Regions from separate parts of the Serratia sp. NCCP-200 genome, predicted to be linked through region 2. Evidence: riboswitches for the same ligand, from Rfam matches in the RefSeq annotation. Region 2 holds a riboswitch; each other region holds the start of a gene.
The links. Region 2 has a riboswitch for thiamine pyrophosphate ahead of thiB (thiamine ABC transporter substrate binding subunit). Riboswitches for the same ligand answer to the same signal wherever they lie in the genome.
Positions count from the first base shown of each region.

Region 1: it holds a riboswitch for thiamine pyrophosphate, as region 2 does, so the genes downstream of both, thiC (phosphomethylpyrimidine synthase ThiC) here and thiB (thiamine ABC transporter substrate binding subunit) in region 2, are expected to answer to the same signal.
Region 3: it holds a riboswitch for thiamine pyrophosphate, as region 2 does, so the genes downstream of both, thiM (hydroxyethylthiazole kinase) here and thiB (thiamine ABC transporter substrate binding subunit) in region 2, are expected to answer to the same signal.

Region 1 is NZ_BAAKUJ010000013.1:6,996-12,134, forward strand. It holds gene hemE (uroporphyrinogen decarboxylase) at 1-104, opposite strand, end outside; gene nudC (NAD(+) diphosphatase) at 142-909, opposite strand; gene AC6HVW_RS24800 (Rsd/AlgQ family anti-sigma factor) at 1,011-1,523, shown strand; TPP riboswitch at 1,628-1,750, shown strand; gene thiC (phosphomethylpyrimidine synthase ThiC) at 1,868-3,811, shown strand; gene thiE (thiamine phosphate synthase) at 3,804-4,457, shown strand; gene AC6HVW_RS24815 (HesA/MoeB/ThiF family protein) at 4,447-5,139, shown strand, end outside.
Region 2 is NZ_BAAKUJ010000005.1:268,175-273,313, reverse strand. It holds gene thiP (thiamine/thiamine pyrophosphate ABC transporter permease ThiP) at 1-1,475, opposite strand, end outside; gene thiB (thiamine ABC transporter substrate binding subunit) at 1,451-2,437, opposite strand; TPP riboswitch at 2,494-2,612, opposite strand; gene sgrR (HTH-type transcriptional regulator SgrR) at 2,650-4,311, opposite strand; gene sgrT (glucose uptake inhibitor SgrT) at 4,404-4,577, shown strand; gene AC6HVW_RS17770 (sugar efflux transporter) at 4,725-5,139, shown strand, end outside.
Region 3 is NZ_BAAKUJ010000001.1:213,746-218,884, reverse strand. It holds gene gutQ (arabinose-5-phosphate isomerase GutQ) at 1-321, shown strand, start outside; gene AC6HVW_RS01035 (inhibitor of vertebrate lysozyme family protein) at 393-851, opposite strand; gene thiD (bifunctional hydroxymethylpyrimidine kinase/phosphomethylpyrimidine kinase) at 1,134-1,934, opposite strand; gene thiM (hydroxyethylthiazole kinase) at 1,931-2,725, opposite strand; TPP riboswitch at 2,762-2,853, opposite strand; gene rluF (23S rRNA pseudouridine(2604) synthase RluF) at 2,966-3,769, shown strand; gene AC6HVW_RS01015 (phosphoethanolamine transferase) at 4,083-5,139, shown strand, end outside.

The sequences.
Region 1 (5,139 bases), on a different contig from region 2:
TCTGGCAAATAACGACCGGCCTGGCGCATCATCCATACAGGGGTGAGATCCACCGGCTGGCGCAGCAGCGCGCGCAGGTAGCGATCGTTCTTCAACTCATTCATTTCTTGGGCTCCCTTGATTATCTGCCGACATTGTACATTATTCTGCCCGACACAGCGCCACGGTGTCCTCGATCAGGCGGCGCGCCACGGTACCAGGCGGTGGCAGCAGCGGCAGTTGGTCATAGCGATACCAGCCCGCATTGAGCAACTCTTTAGGATCGTGGCGCAGTTCACCGCCCTGATACTCGGCCATAAACGCCATCATCAGCGAATGAGGGAACGGCCAGGGTTGCGAAGTCACGTAACGCAGGTTGGTAATGGCGATATTACTTTCTTCCATCACCTCGCGCGCTACGGCCTGCTCCAGGGTTTCCCCCACCTCCACAAACCCCGCCAGCACGGTATGGATCCCCCCACGGTGACGCACATGCTGTGCCAGCAGGATCTCATCATTGCGGCGGATAGCGACAATTACGCAAGGGGCAATCTGCGGGTAATAACGTTCGCGACAGTTGTCGCACAGGCAAGCGCTTTCGGTGCGGCTAAGGTGCATCTCATGACCGCAGTAGCCACAGAACCGGTGCGAGCGATAAAAGTCGGCCAGCTGTACGCCGCGCCCGGCCAGTTGGAACAGGCCGCGATCGAGACTGAGCAGTTGCCGCACCGATCCCATCTCTTTCGGCATCGGCTGGCGCACCAGCCAGACCGGTGCCCCCTCCCATTCGCCAATTTGCCGAGCCGGTCGGCCTTGTAAGGAAAATAATGCGGCAGAACCAAACGGCAATTCACCGTTTGGTAACCAAATTTTGCTTTCATGGCTGACGATCCACCAGCCATTTTCGTTACCCGTTAATGCAAGTTCCATATGTTGTTGCACAACCTCTGCTTCACTGGCAATCTAGGAATGCTCTTTGTTACATTTTATTAACTTACCACTTTTTCTTTCTCTTACACACGGAGTCAACCATGCTCAACCGATTGGAAAGCCTGACTCAGCGCGTTGGTGGCAGTAACGAATTAGTCGATCAATGGTTGCAGGCACGCAAGCAGCTACTGGTTGCCTACTGCAGTTTAGTCGGCATTAAACCCAACAAAGAAAAGCATACGCCGCTCAATGAAAAAGCGCTGGAGAACTTTTGCCATAATCTGGTGGATTATCTCTCTGCCGGGCATTTTCACATTTATGACAAAATTATCAAACAAGTGGAAGGATCCGCCAGCCCCAAAATGGCGCTAGCCACCAAGTTCTACCCCAAATTACAGGCCAATACCGAAGCCGTGATGGCGTTCCACGACCGCTACACAGAAGTCGATATCGATGACGTGTGTGAAGAACTCAATCAGGCGCTGTCAGATATCGGCGAAGCCCTGGCATCACGTTTCGCCTTGGAAGATCAATTGATCCAACTGGCGACAGAAACCTGGCAGCAGGGCCAGCCTGGCACCAATAATACTGAATCTATGTCTCATCCAGCCTAATTATCCCCCCATAGATTTCAAGCCGTAGCTAGGCAGCCAACAACGCTACGGCTTGAAAGATGACGGGGGATGGCTTGTAGTTTTTGTTTACCCTCTTATACTGAGGGCTCTTGTCGGAGTGCCTAGCGCTGATTTTTCATTAAATTGGCCAGGCTGAGACCGTTAATTCGGGATCCGCGGAACCTGATCGGGTTAATACCCGCGAAGGGAACAAGAGTAATCTATCGCCATAGGCAAGATGCTCCCGCCAGGGGCTGTGCCTGCCTTACCGGCTACCATCATTACTCCCTCCGAGCTCCAGACAAGCAATTTTCCACACATCACTACACTGATAGGAATTTGCTATGTCTACCGTGAACCAACCTCGTGCCCGTAAACAGCAGCGTGACCAAGCGCAAGATTTTATCGACTCTCTGCAAGGCGTTACCTTCCCTAACTCACAGCGGATCTATCTCGCAGGGTCGCGCAGCGATATTCAGGTACCCATGCGTGAGATCCAGCTCAGCCCGACGCTGATTGGCGGCAACAAAGACCAGCCCCAATATGAACAGAACGAAGCCATTCCGGTGTATGACACCGCAGGGCCGTATGGCGATCCGCAAGCGTTGATCGACGTACATCGTGGCTTGGCCAAGGTGCGAGCGGACTGGATCGCCGAACGTGCCGATACCGAAGCGTTAAGCGGCGTCAGTTCCGGCTTCACGCAACAACGGCTGGCGGATGTTGGGTTAGACCATCTGCGCTTTGAGCACCTGCCGCTGCCCCGCAAAGCCCTGCCGGGTAAATGCGTTACGCAGTTGCATTACGCTCGCGCCGGTATTGTCACCCCAGAGATGGAATTTATCGCCATTCGCGAAAATATGGGCCGTGAGCGCATTCGTGGTGAAGTGCTGCGCCACCAGCATCCCGGCCAAAGCTGGGGCGCCAATCTACCGGAAAATATCACGCCGGAATTTGTGCGCCAGGAAGTGGCCGCTGGCCGCGCCATCATCCCCGCCAACATCAACCACCCGGAATCCGAGCCGATGATTATTGGTCGTAATTTCCTGGTGAAGGTGAATGCCAATATCGGCAACTCGGCGGTCACCTCTTCGATCGAAGAGGAGGTCGAGAAGCTGGTGTGGTCAACCCGCTGGGGCGCTGACACCGTGATGGATCTCTCCACGGGCCGTTATATCCACGAAACCCGTGAATGGATCCTGCGCAACAGCCCGGTGCCGATTGGTACGGTACCGATCTATCAGGCGCTGGAGAAGGTGAACGGCGTAGCGGAAAACCTGACCTGGGAAATGTTCCGCGATACCCTGCTGGAACAAGCTGAGCAAGGCGTCGATTACTTCACCATTCACGCCGGGGTGTTGCTGCGCTATGTGCCAATGACCGCCAAACGCCTGACCGGCATTGTCTCCCGTGGCGGCTCGATCATGGCGAAGTGGTGCCTGTCGCACCATCAGGAAAACTTCCTCTATCAGCACTTCCGCGAGATCTGCGAAATTTGCGCCGCTTACGATGTCTCGCTGTCACTCGGCGACGGCCTGCGCCCGGGCTCGATCCAGGATGCCAATGACGAAGCGCAATTTGCCGAGCTGCATACGCTGGGCGAATTGACCAAGATTGCCTGGGAATATGATGTGCAAGTGATGATCGAAGGCCCAGGCCACGTGCCGATGCAGATGATCCGCCGCAACATGACCGAGGAGCTGGAACATTGCCATGAAGCACCGTTCTACACGCTGGGGCCATTGACTACCGATATCGCACCGGGTTACGACCATTTCACCTCCGGGATCGGCGCGGCAATGATCGGCTGGTTCGGCTGTGCGATGCTTTGCTACGTGACGCCGAAGGAACACCTGGGGCTGCCTAACAAAGAAGACGTGAAACAGGGGCTGATCACTTACAAGATCGCCGCTCACGCCGCCGACTTGGCAAAAGGCCATCCGGGCGCACAGATCCGCGATAACGCCATGTCCAAGGCGCGCTTTGAGTTCCGTTGGGAAGATCAGTTTAACCTGGCGCTGGATCCACAAACCGCCCGCGCCTATCACGACGAAACGCTGCCGCAAGAATCCGGCAAGATCGCCCACTTCTGCTCCATGTGTGGGCCGAAGTTCTGCTCCATGAAAATCTCCCAGGAAGTGCGTGACTATGCCGCCGCACAAGAGGCAGCCAAACCGATCGAAGTGCAACTAACCGGGATGGAGAAAATGTCGGCTGAATTCCGCTCACGCGGCAGCGAGCTCTACCACAGCGCGGCCAATTTGCAGGAGGAGATAAATAATGACTAACCTCACCTCTCCCTTCCCTGCAACACCGCACAGGCTGGGTTTATACCCGGTTGTCGACAGCGTTGAATGGATCGCCCGCCTGCTGGAGGCAGGCGTTACCACTATCCAGCTACGCATCAAAGATCTGCCAGACGAGCAAGTAGAGGCGGACATTGCCGCCGCCATTGCCCTTGGCAAGCGCTATCAGGCCCGGCTGTTTATCAATGATTATTGGCGGTTGGCGATTAAGCATGATGCCTACGGCGTCCACCTGGGGCAGGAAGATTTGGACACCACCGATCTGGCAGCTATCCATCGTGCAGGATTGCGCTTGGGCGTTTCCACCCATGACGATGCCGAGCTGGCCCGGGCGCTCGCCGTCAAACCTTCCTATATCGCACTGGGGCATATCTTCCCAACGCAAACCAAGGATATGCCCTCTGAACCGCAAGGCTTGGCCGAGTTGCAACGCCACGTCGCGGGATTACAGCAGTATCCAACAGTCGCCATTGGCGGGATCAGCATCGAGCGCGTCCCCGCCGTGCTGGCTTGCGGCGTTGGCAGCGTGGCGGTGGTCAGCGCCATCACCCAGGCACCAGACTGGCGCGCCGCTACGGCAACGCTGCTGCAACTGATTGAAGGCAAGGAGTCGCGCGATGCTCAATGACCAAGAGTTCTTGCGCTACAGCCGGCAGCTACTGCTGGAAGACGTCGGCCCCGAGGGGCAGGAAAAGCTGAAACAAGCCACGGTGCTGATCGTCGGGTTGGGGGGACTAGGCTCTCCGGCGGCGCTATATCTCGCTGCCGCTGGCGTTGGTATCTTGCTGTTGGCCGATGATGACCAGCTACACCTCACCAATCTGCAACGGCAAATTCTGTACCGCACTGGTGATATCGCCGCCAACAAGGCTCAGTTGGCGAAGCACCACTTGCAAGCACTGAACCCTCTGGTGGAGTCGATCGCGCTGGAGCAACGCCTGCAAGGGGCTACGCTGAGCGATGCGGTCGCCCGTGCCGATCTGGTGCTCGATTGCAGCGACAACATGGCCACCCGTCATGCGGTGAATGCCGCCTGCATCCAAGCCAGCGTGCCGTTGATCAGCGGCAGCGCGGTGGGGTTCAGCGGCCAGTTGCTGGTTATCGAACCGCCTTATGCTCATGGCTGTTATGCCTGCCTCTACCCGGAACAAACCGAACCGCAGCGCAACTGCCGCACGGCGGGCGTGCTCGGCCCGGTCGTCGGTGTGATCGGAACGCTGCAGGCGCTGGAAGCGATAAAAATGCTGGCTGGGCTACCCTCTTCCCTTAGCGGCAAGCTGCGCCTGTTCGACGGTAAGCAGCAAAGCTGG
Region 2 (5,139 bases):
GGCAGAGTACGGAACTGCTCGTTGCCGAACAGCGCTACCACGCCGAAATCGCCAATCGACAGCACACAGGCAAAAGCCAAAGCCTGCGCCAGCGGGCGTTGCAATGCTTTCAGCTCGATCCAGCGCAGCCGCTGCCAGCCGTGGATATCCAGCGATAAGCAGAGCGGATTATAACGCTCGGCTAGATCGCGCATCGGATTTTCCAGCACTTTCAGCGCGTAGGGCACCGCCATCAACGCATTGGTGAGGATCACCAGCGCATACGGCGACTGCGGCAGCCCAGTGGTATCGCTTAGCAACAGGAAGAAACCGGTAGCCAGCACAATACCCGGCATCGCCAGGATCACCATGCCGCTCAGTTCCAGCGTTTGGCCCCAGGCGGCCCGTTGCCGCAGCTTCAGTTCACGGCTGCTCCACAGCAGCATCATGGTCAATACGACACATAAAATACCCGCCCCAAGTGCGATGCGCAGTGAGGTGAACAGGGCCTGCCAGAGAATGGGCTGTTGCAGCACGGTGACCAGCGTTTGGTTGGCACCGTCGATGATCACCGCCAGCAACGGAGGCAACAGCAACAATAGCGCTGCGGCAATCAATAGCGTATCGCTAATGCGTCGTCCCAGGCTGTCCTGCGGATCGCGCCAGCGCTGGGCGTGGGTATGGCCAACCGGTAGAGCCTGGCTCAAACGCTGGCTGAGCACCACCAGCCCCAGGCAACAAGCCAGTTGGATCAGCGCCAGCAGCGCAGCGCGGCTGAGATCGTAGTCGTAACTCAAGGCCTGATAGATCGCCAGCTCTATGGTGGTGGCCTGAGGCCCGCCGCCCAACGACAGCACGGTTGCGAAGCTGGCAAAACACAGCATAAACACCAGGGCCCCACTGGGGAGGATCTGGCGGCGTAACGCAGGCCATTCCACAAAGCGGAACTGCTGCCAGCCGTTCATTCCCAGCTGTGCGGCCAGTTGTCGCTGCTCGGTGGGAATGTTCTCCAGCGCCTGTAGCAGCAGGCGGGTGGCCAGTGGCATATTAAAGAACAGATGCGCCAGCAGAATACCTTGCAGGCCATAAGGCGAAAAACTGTAGTTCACGCCCAGCCAACCACACAGCGTTGCCAGCCAGCCTTGCCTGCCGTAGACGCTCAGCATGCCAAACACCGCCACCAGCACCGGCAGCACCAGCGTCATGGCGCACAGGCGCAGCAGCAGGGTGCGGCCAGGGAAGCGCCGTCGGTAAAGCGCCCGGGCCAGCCAGATGGCAGGCACTACCGAGATCACGGCGGAGAGCAGTGCCTGCCAAAAGGTAAAGCGCACTACGTGCCAGAGGTAGCTGTCTTGCCACAGGCTACGCCAATCGCTTTCCGGCGCATGACGCCACAGCGAGCCCATGGCCGCCAACGCGATCAGCAGGATCAGACCGGCGGCCATCAGCCCCGGCCATAACCAGCGGGGGATCAGTGGCTGACGGCGGTTTGCCATGCCCGGATCCAGTTACCACGCTGTTGTGCCACTTCCTCGGCGCTGAATTGTAATGCCGTTTGCGGCACGGTGATCTGTTCGAAACCGGCGGGCAGTTCCGTCTTGATCACCGGGTACATCCAGTTGCCAGTGGGAATGGTGTTCTGGAAGGCCGGGGAGACCATAAACTGCATGAAGCGCTCGGCCAGTTCTGGCTGTTTGCTGGCCTTTAGCTTGCCAGCGACTTCGATTTGCAGGTAGTGGCCTTCACTGAAGCTGGCCGCCGCATAGAGGTCTTTTTTCTCTTCGATCAGATGGTAGGCGGGGGAGGTGGTGTAGCTCAGTACCATGTCGCCTTCCCCTTTCAGGAACAGGCCGTAGGCTTCACTCCAGCCTTTGGTCACGGTGACGGTTTTCTTCGCCAACTGTTGCCAGGCGAGCGGTGCTTCGTCGCCATACACTTTCTGCATCCAGAGCAGCAGGCCAAGGCCAGGTGTGCTGGTACGCGGATCCTGATAGATGATCTTCAGGGGGCGATCGCTGCTCACCAACTCTTTCAGGCTGGTCGGCGGGTTCTTCAGCTTGTCTTTGTTGTAGACGAAAGCAAAGTAGCCATAGTCGTAGGGAACGAAGGTCTGGTTGTGCCAGCCACCGGGAACGGTGAGCTTGCTAGTATCGACTTGGCTGGCGGTGAACAGATCGGTTTGCTGCGCGGCTTGCAGCAGGTTGTTGTCCAGGCCCAAAACCACGTCGGCGGCGCTGTTCTTGCCTTCCATTCTCAGGCGGTTGAGTAACGACACGCCGTCTTCCAGCGCCACGAATTTCAATTCGCAGTCACATTCGGCCTCAAAGGCTTTTTTTACCGCAGGGCCCGGGCCCCAGTCGGCAGCGAAAGAGTCGTAGGTGTAGACCGTCAGCGTTGGCTTGGCCAGGACCGGCATCGCCGCTAGCAATAATAAACAGGGCAGGTATTTTTTGACCACTTTGCACTCCTAATAATAAAGGGGCAAAGGTATCTGAGGGCTGGGTTAACGAAGGTTAACTCGCCATGCTCAAATCCCTCCGCCGGTATTGACCGGATCAGGTTCGACGGGTGTGCTCTCAGCGGAAAACCGTTGGCCAAAAATTGGCGGGTTCTCCGCACCCCGTTGAGTCGGCGCTATTGTAGAGGCTAAGCGGCGTGGGTGAAAGGCGATTATGCTTCCGGCGGCGCAAACCACGCAGATTTAAAATCGAACCAGCCGAGGGTATTCATCCGTACCCCACGCATGCTGCGTTGACCATGCAGTTGCAACCAGTGGTGGAATAAAGGATGCAACTGATGGCTGCTGACCAGGCGCTGGCAAAACTCGGCCATGGACAGTCGGTTTTCCCGCCACTGAGCGGCATCCTGCGCGATATCCTCCGTCAGACAGTGTTGTATCAGCGGTAGTTCGTACAGCGTGGCAAACAGTGAAAATTCCAGCGGCAGGGTGAAGTTGGCGCTACCTAACCACAGATCGCTTTGCGCCTTGCCCTTATGCCAGACTTCATAATCCACGGCCTGCACATTGAGTTTGATACCCTGTTCGGCTAGTAGAGAGGCGATAGCCTGCTTGATTGCGTGGAACTCGGAGTGTTCGTTATAGAAGGTCAGGGTCAATTCGGTTAAGCCCGCAGGCTTGGGCTGCTGCCCCAGCACGCGGTTATGCAACCAGCGCGGGAGAATGCCATAGGCCGGAGCCCAGTAACGCTGGTAGAGCGGCCCGGCGTGGCTGAGCAGCGCTATCGGGTTGATCAGTTCGCTCAGCCAACTGCGGATTTCCGGATTGGCCGCCAGTGCCGAACGCTGGTCGAACAACAGAAAATAACAGCCTTCTTCGAGGCGGCTTTCCAGCTCGTTCCTTCCGGTATCATCCCCTTGCAACTGTACGCCGGAGTGCGCCAGCTCTTCGGTGATTTCGGGTAATACCCAAATGTTGACCTCATCGATCAGGGCACGATAGCCAAAGTAGTCGTCAAAGGCATGAATTTTCATCTGGCTTTGGTTGTTGTGTATCACCCGATAGGGGCCGGTGCCAATCGGATGGCGGGCAAAATCCGGCAGGTTCTGCCATTCGCGCGGCAGGATCATGGCATGTACGCTGCTCAGCAGCCAGGGCAGCCAATAGTCCGGCGTGTGCAGATGTACATCGATGACATAGGGCGTAGGCGAGACGATCCTGTCGATATGTGAAAATAGCGGTTGTGGGATCAGGCGGTTGAGTGAATGGATAACATCTTCCATTTCCAGCTCACGGCCATGATGAAAATGGATCGCCGGGCGAAGATAAAAGCGCCAGTGTAAAGGGGTGAGCGTTTGCCAATGATGTGAAAGATCGGGCTCTAGTTCCCCATTTTCCTCATTTACCCGTGTCAGGCCGTTGAAAATCTGTCTTGCCAGGTGGGTTTCTGAACGACGCAGTGCCGAACCGGGCAATAGGTTGTAAAGCTGACGATAGTAGAGCACGCGCAGGATATGTTTCCCCTGGCGGAAGCTGCGCCCCAGTTGGGAAAGCAGCATTTGGCGTACTACGTCTTTATCGCCCACCAGTTGGACCAGTTGGTCGATGCGATCCTGTTCCAGCAGCTCCTCGGCGCGTTGTTGTTGCAGTGCCAATCCGGTGTAGTGGAAGCTGAGCAGCGAACGCTTACCCCGGCCGGACTCAGCCTGCCAGGTAAGCCAACCCTCGTGCTGCATGGCTCCCAGCAGCGAACGAACATGGCGGCGGGAACAACTGAGCACCTCTGCCAACTCTTGCAGCGTGGTTTCGGTGGTTTGGCCATGGCAGCGTTGCCACAGGCGGATGAACTGTTGTTGCAGGCGTGAGGTGGACATAAAAGAGGAACTCTCTGGCATCAAGTCGTCAATTTATCTTTCCCTATATTACGCCGATAATGAGGGCAGTTGAATCAGCGGAGGGATAACAAATGACGGTTCTGTTAACTAAACAGTTTTATCAGCGTTATTTCACCGCTATCCGCCGCCAGCAGGCCGATTGGCTGCAGGTGGTCCCTGAACAGGCGCGGCTGGAGATGCTGGCCCACTTGACCCAGTGGCACATCGCCACGCTGAGCGACAAGCAATACCGTGAGCGTATCTGACGTTCACCGCAAAAGTGATTCTGAGTAATGGTGCTTTTCACCAGCCAGTGGGGTTACCCACTGGCATTTTTATCTGCCGTCTTTACTTCCTTCGGCAATTTTCCTTCTGTAGCATAGCCTTCTTTATTTCTGGATAGGGATATCGCTATGAGTTTCAGACGCTGGTTACCGCGCCGTTTTAATCCCGTTTTTGCCGCCTTCCTGCTAATAGCCTTCCTGACCGGTATTGCCGGAGCGCTGCAAGCCCCCACGCTGAGCCTGTTTCTGACCACTGAGGTAAAGGTGCGGCCGCTATGGGTAGGCATGTTCTATACCGTGAATGCCATCGCCGGGATCATCGTCAGCTTCCTGTTGGCCAAGCGTTCGGATACCCGTGGCGATCGGCGCAAGCTGATCTTGGTATGCTGTGCCATGGCCCTGGCCAACAGCCTGTTGTTTGCGTTCAACCGTGATTATCTGACGTTGATCACCGTAGGTGTACTGCTGGCCGCGATTGCCAATACCGCCATGCCACAGATTTTTGCCCTGGCGCGTGAGTATGCGGACAGCTCGGCACGTGAAG
Region 3 (5,139 bases), on a different contig from region 2:
GCCAACGTAATGGAAGCCATGCTGGAATTGAGCCGTACCGGGCTAGGCCTGGTAGCCGTATGTGATGCACAGCAAAAAGTGGTGGGCGTGTTTACCGACGGTGACCTGCGCCGCTGGTTGGTGAAGGGTAATAGCCTCAATGACGGCCTCAGCCCGGCGATCACTCGCCCCGGCTACCGCTTGCCAGAACAGTGGCGTGCCGGGGAAGCCCTGGAAGCGCTGCACGAACAGCACATCAGCGCGGCTCCGGTGGTGGATATCGATGGCGTACTGGTAGGTGCAATCAACCTGCACGACCTGCATCAGGCCGGGATCGGCTGATATCACGTAGGGGGCGTAGCATGCTACGCCCGCTTAACTACCTTGGCGCGTAGCTTTCCCCCTCAGCAGCGTTACTTCCAGTCTGGATTGCCCTCAAACTGTTTCTTCAGCAACGCTTTCATCTGATCATCCGGTTTACCCAGCCATTGATATTTGGCGTATTGCTTCGGATGGTCGATGGCCTGCGGCTTATTGGGCACTTCAACCCGCACGCCCCAAGCCTGGGACTTGTCTGCTTTAAAAGCCACAATCATAAAGTTATTGGCGCAGTCATGCGGCTTGCAGATGTTACCGATCTGGTAGCTTTGCCCTTGCCAGGTGACGGTTTCGGCTGGTGTGGAAGTGCCGATCCCTTTGCGCGCCCAACCCGGTAACTGTGCCTGGCCCTTCACCATATTTTTCCAACTGGTTTGGTAGCCCGGTTGCTGGATCAGATCTGAGGCAGTGATAATCTGTTCGGCAAAACTGCCGGTGCTAAATCCAAGCAGGGTCGCAACCAAGGCTCCCAGCAACCTCTTTTTTCCTATCATGGTCTCCTCCCTCGGTAAATCAAAAGCGTAGCTCCAAGTAGCTCAGACCACAATTAAACGGGAAAGTTGGCTCAGCGTTTTTCGTCAGACAACCTGCCAATACCTTTTTTTGGTTGCCCCAACCCTGATTAGCCGCTTTCCTTCTTGGAAGCGGCGGTAAAATTTCTTCCGACATTTCTTCCGACATTTCTTCCGACATTGTGGCAACGTTTCTCAGCTTGTCACCCAATACCTTTGGTTAATGTCGCCACCAGTTTCGCCAGCATAAACTCAATCTCTGGCTCACCACCATGCATGGAAATGGTGTACCGGCCCAATACCCTGCCCCACCTCCAGGCTATCGGCCTGCTGTAAAGCCTGTTGCAGGTAGTTTTTTGCCGCAGCTACGGTATCGGCCCAATTTGGGTGGCGCGGGCGCAGAGCAGCCAGTGCCGCAGATAAGGTGCAACCGGTGCCGTGCGTGTGCCTGGTCGCTATGCGCGGCGCACTAAAGCGCTGCTCAAAGCCGGGGGTAAATAGCCAATCTGGGCTTTCCTCTTCACTTAGGTGGCCCCCCTTCATTAACACCGCCTGACAGCCCATCGCTAACAACGCCTGTCCCTGCTCGCGCATTTGCGATTCGTTTTGTGCCGGAGCGCAGGCCAGCAAAGCCGCCGCCTCTGGCAAGTTCGGCGTGATAATGGAAACCAACGGCATTAGCTCACGGCGGATGGACTCCACCGCTTCCGGTGCCAACAGCGGGTCACCACTTTTAGCCAGCATCACCGTATCCAGCACTACATAAGGCAGCTTGTAATGGCGTAGGCGCTCGGCCACCGCCTGCACGATGTCGGCATTAGCCAACATGCCGATTTTAGCGCTGTCGATACGCACATCGCTGAGTACCGAATCCAGTTGGGCGGCCACAAATGCCGGTTCGATATGATATACCGACTGCACGCCACGGGTGTTCTGCGCCACCAGCGCGGTGATCACGCTGGTGCCATAGGCCCCCAATGCGGAGAAAGCTTTCAGATCGGCCTGAATACCGGCTCCACCGCTAGGATCGGTGCCAGCGATGGTGAGAGCGTTAATCCGTTTCATAGCAGATCCTCCATGCGCAGTTGGTAGAGGGCATCCAGGAAGGCGGCAGTAAAGCTGCCAGGGCCAGAACACCGCGCCGTGGCCCTTTCACCACATAGCGCCATCACCCGGCAAGCGGTGGCAACGTTATCCAGCCGATCGCCCGGCAAACTGCAAAATGCTGTCACAACGGCCGAAAGCGCGCAGCCCGTCCCCACCACGCGCGTCATTAATACATCGCCACCGGTGACGGCCCAGTCTCGCTCACCATCGGTGATGTAGTCTGTCTCACCGGTGACGGCCACAATGGCCCCGCAATTACGCGCCAATACGCGTGCTGCGGGTAACGCCACCAGCGAGTCATCCTGGCTATCCATACCACGGGCGCTGGTCTGCAGGCCGCTCAAGGCAATGATTTCCGACGCGTTGCCACGGATCGCCGCAGGCCGCAGGGTGAGCAAGCGGCGGGCGAAGATTGCTCGGTATTCCAATCCCCCAACGGCAACCGGATCCAGTAACCAGGGCTTTTCAGCACGATTGGCAGCCTCGATGGCGGCTAACATCGACTCTGCCCGCGATGCGTGCAGGGTGCCGATATTGATCAACAGCGCATCAGCCACGCGGCTGAACTGCGCGGCCTCTTCCGGTTCCACCACCATGGCTGGCGAAGCGCCTAACGCCAGCAGCACGTTGGCCGTCAGCTCTTGCACCACTTCGTTGGTCAGGCAGTGGATCAATGGAGGTTGGCGTTTAAATTGGTTAAAGCAGGCCGCGGCACGGATGCCGGGTAACACATCAGGTCGAGTAAACATAATGCTCCCAACCGGCGTTCAAGAGGGCGGGTACCGGTTGAGATACCGCGACATCCCTACGCTGGCATAATCCAGATCAGGTAATACGGGTAATTTCTCAGCCCCTAGGGGCACCCCGAGTCGACGTTTGCCATTATTGAGGCTGTGGCCAGTGAGGTCAATCACGCGATAGCGTCAAAAAATAAAAAGGAGACGCCGTCTCCCCCAGATAATGTATAGTTCGCGTTTAACGGGGAAACCATGCTCACTCACTCATCTATCCGCCTTAACAAATACATTAGCGACAGCGGCATGTGTTCTCGTCGCTCTGCCGACCGCCACATCAAGCAAGGCAACGTTTCCATCAACGACAAGTTAGCCTCCTTGGGTGCTCAGGTATTGGTCGGGGATGTGGTGACAGTTAACGGCCAGCCGATCGAACCGCGTGATGCGGACGATCTAGTGCTTATCGCACTGAATAAGCCTGTTGGCATCATCACCAGCATGGGGAAGCACGTGCGGGATAACATTGGTGATTTCGTTAATCACACCAGACGCGTCTTTCCCATCGGGCGCCTGGATAAAGACTCCCAAGGGCTGATTTTCCTGACCAATGACGGCGAACTGGTCAATAAGATCCTCCGTGCTGGCAACAATCACCAAAAAGAGTATCTGGTGACCGTCAACAAACCGGTGACCGATGAGTTTATTCAGGGCATGAGTGCGGGCGTCCCCATCCTGGGCACGGTGACTCAAAAATGCTTAGTAGAGAAAGAAGCCCCGCAGGTGTTTCGCATCACCCTGGTGCAAGGGCTTAACCGCCAAATCCGCCGCATGTGCAAATATTTTGGTTATAAAGTCATCAAGCTTGAGCGCGAACGTATTATGAACATCGCTCTGCAAGGGTTGCCGATGGGCGAATGGCGGGATTTTACCGCTGATGAACGGATCGAGTTATACGAGCTGATTGAACACTCCTCGTCTGAGGATATTTCCGCCCCCGCTTCAATAACGCCAGATTTAAGCGACAGTAGCGTTACTCCAACTCCGGCAATCACTGATTAACCTGATTGCGTTATTCCAGAAATGGGGCGTACCGATAGCGATCCGTCCTCACTGAAGGGTCTGCATTTTTCTTGAAAATCCGCACCTTCCTACCTTTACCTCTCATTCCGTTCGAAATTGCAATCAACCTCTCAAAACAGCCGATAATTATCAGTTGATCTTGTTTTCATTCGGCTCTATCTTCTCGCATCCGGGTACATGTTGCGGCTCGCTGGATGCGGTCTATCCCTCCTCCCCTTTCCGTCTACCAAACGGATTTATGACTCTTTTCTTGTCAGAGTTACCACACGGCATTTGATAAATTTCGGTAAACATGAATTCAACGGTTAAAGATACCTTGGCAGCGCGTGACGTCACCCTAACCCCGTGGACAGGCTTTTATTTCCTGCAGTCGCTGCTGATCAACTTCGCCCTCGGCTACCCATTTAGTCTGCTGTATGCCGTGGCGTTCAGTTGTGTGTTACTGCTGCTGTGGCGCCTCAGCCCGCGCTTGCAAAAGAGTGTGATCGGGCTGTGTAGCCTCATCGCCGCCATGTATTTCCCATTTTCTCAGGCCTATGGCTCGCCCAATTTTAATACCCTGCTGGCGTTACACTCGACCACGGTGGAAGAGTCCAGCGAGATATTGACCATCTTCCCGTGGTACAGCTATCTGGTGTCCCTGTTTATTCTGGCACTGGGTATTATCGCATTGCGCCGTAAGCCAACCCCGAAAGGCGCTTGGAACACCCTCCAGAGCTTATGTCTCACCATCAGCGTGGTCTGCTTTTTTGTCACGCCAGTACAGAATCTGGCGTACGGTGGCGTGTTTAAATTGACCGACTCTGGTTATCCCGTGTTTCGTTTCGTCAGAGATGTGATCGCCAATAACCAGGAAGTGATTGATGAAAAAGCCCGTATGCAGGCGTTTTCACAGCTGAAAGATTCCTGGAACGTGCTGGCGGTGAAACCGAAATATCATATCTACATGGTAGTGATCGGCGAAAGCGCGCGGCGAGATGCCTTAGGGGCGTTTGGTGGGCACTGGGACAATACCCCCTTCGCCAGCCACGTAAACGGTACTCTGTTGCTTAACTATATTGCGGCCAGCGGCTCAACACAGAAATCGCTCGGCTTAACGTTAACCCGTGTCATTAACGGCAAACCGCAGTATCAGGATAACTTCGTCACGTTGGCCAATCGGGCAGGTTTTCAGACCTGGTGGTTCTCCAACCAAGGCCAAATTGGTGAATATGACACCGCTATCGCCAGCATTGCCAAACGTGCCGATGAAGTGCAGTTCCTGAAAAACGGTGATTTTGAAGCGGATAAGAATACCCATGATGAAACGCTGCTCAAAATGACCGCTCAGGTTTTTGCCGCCCCGAGCA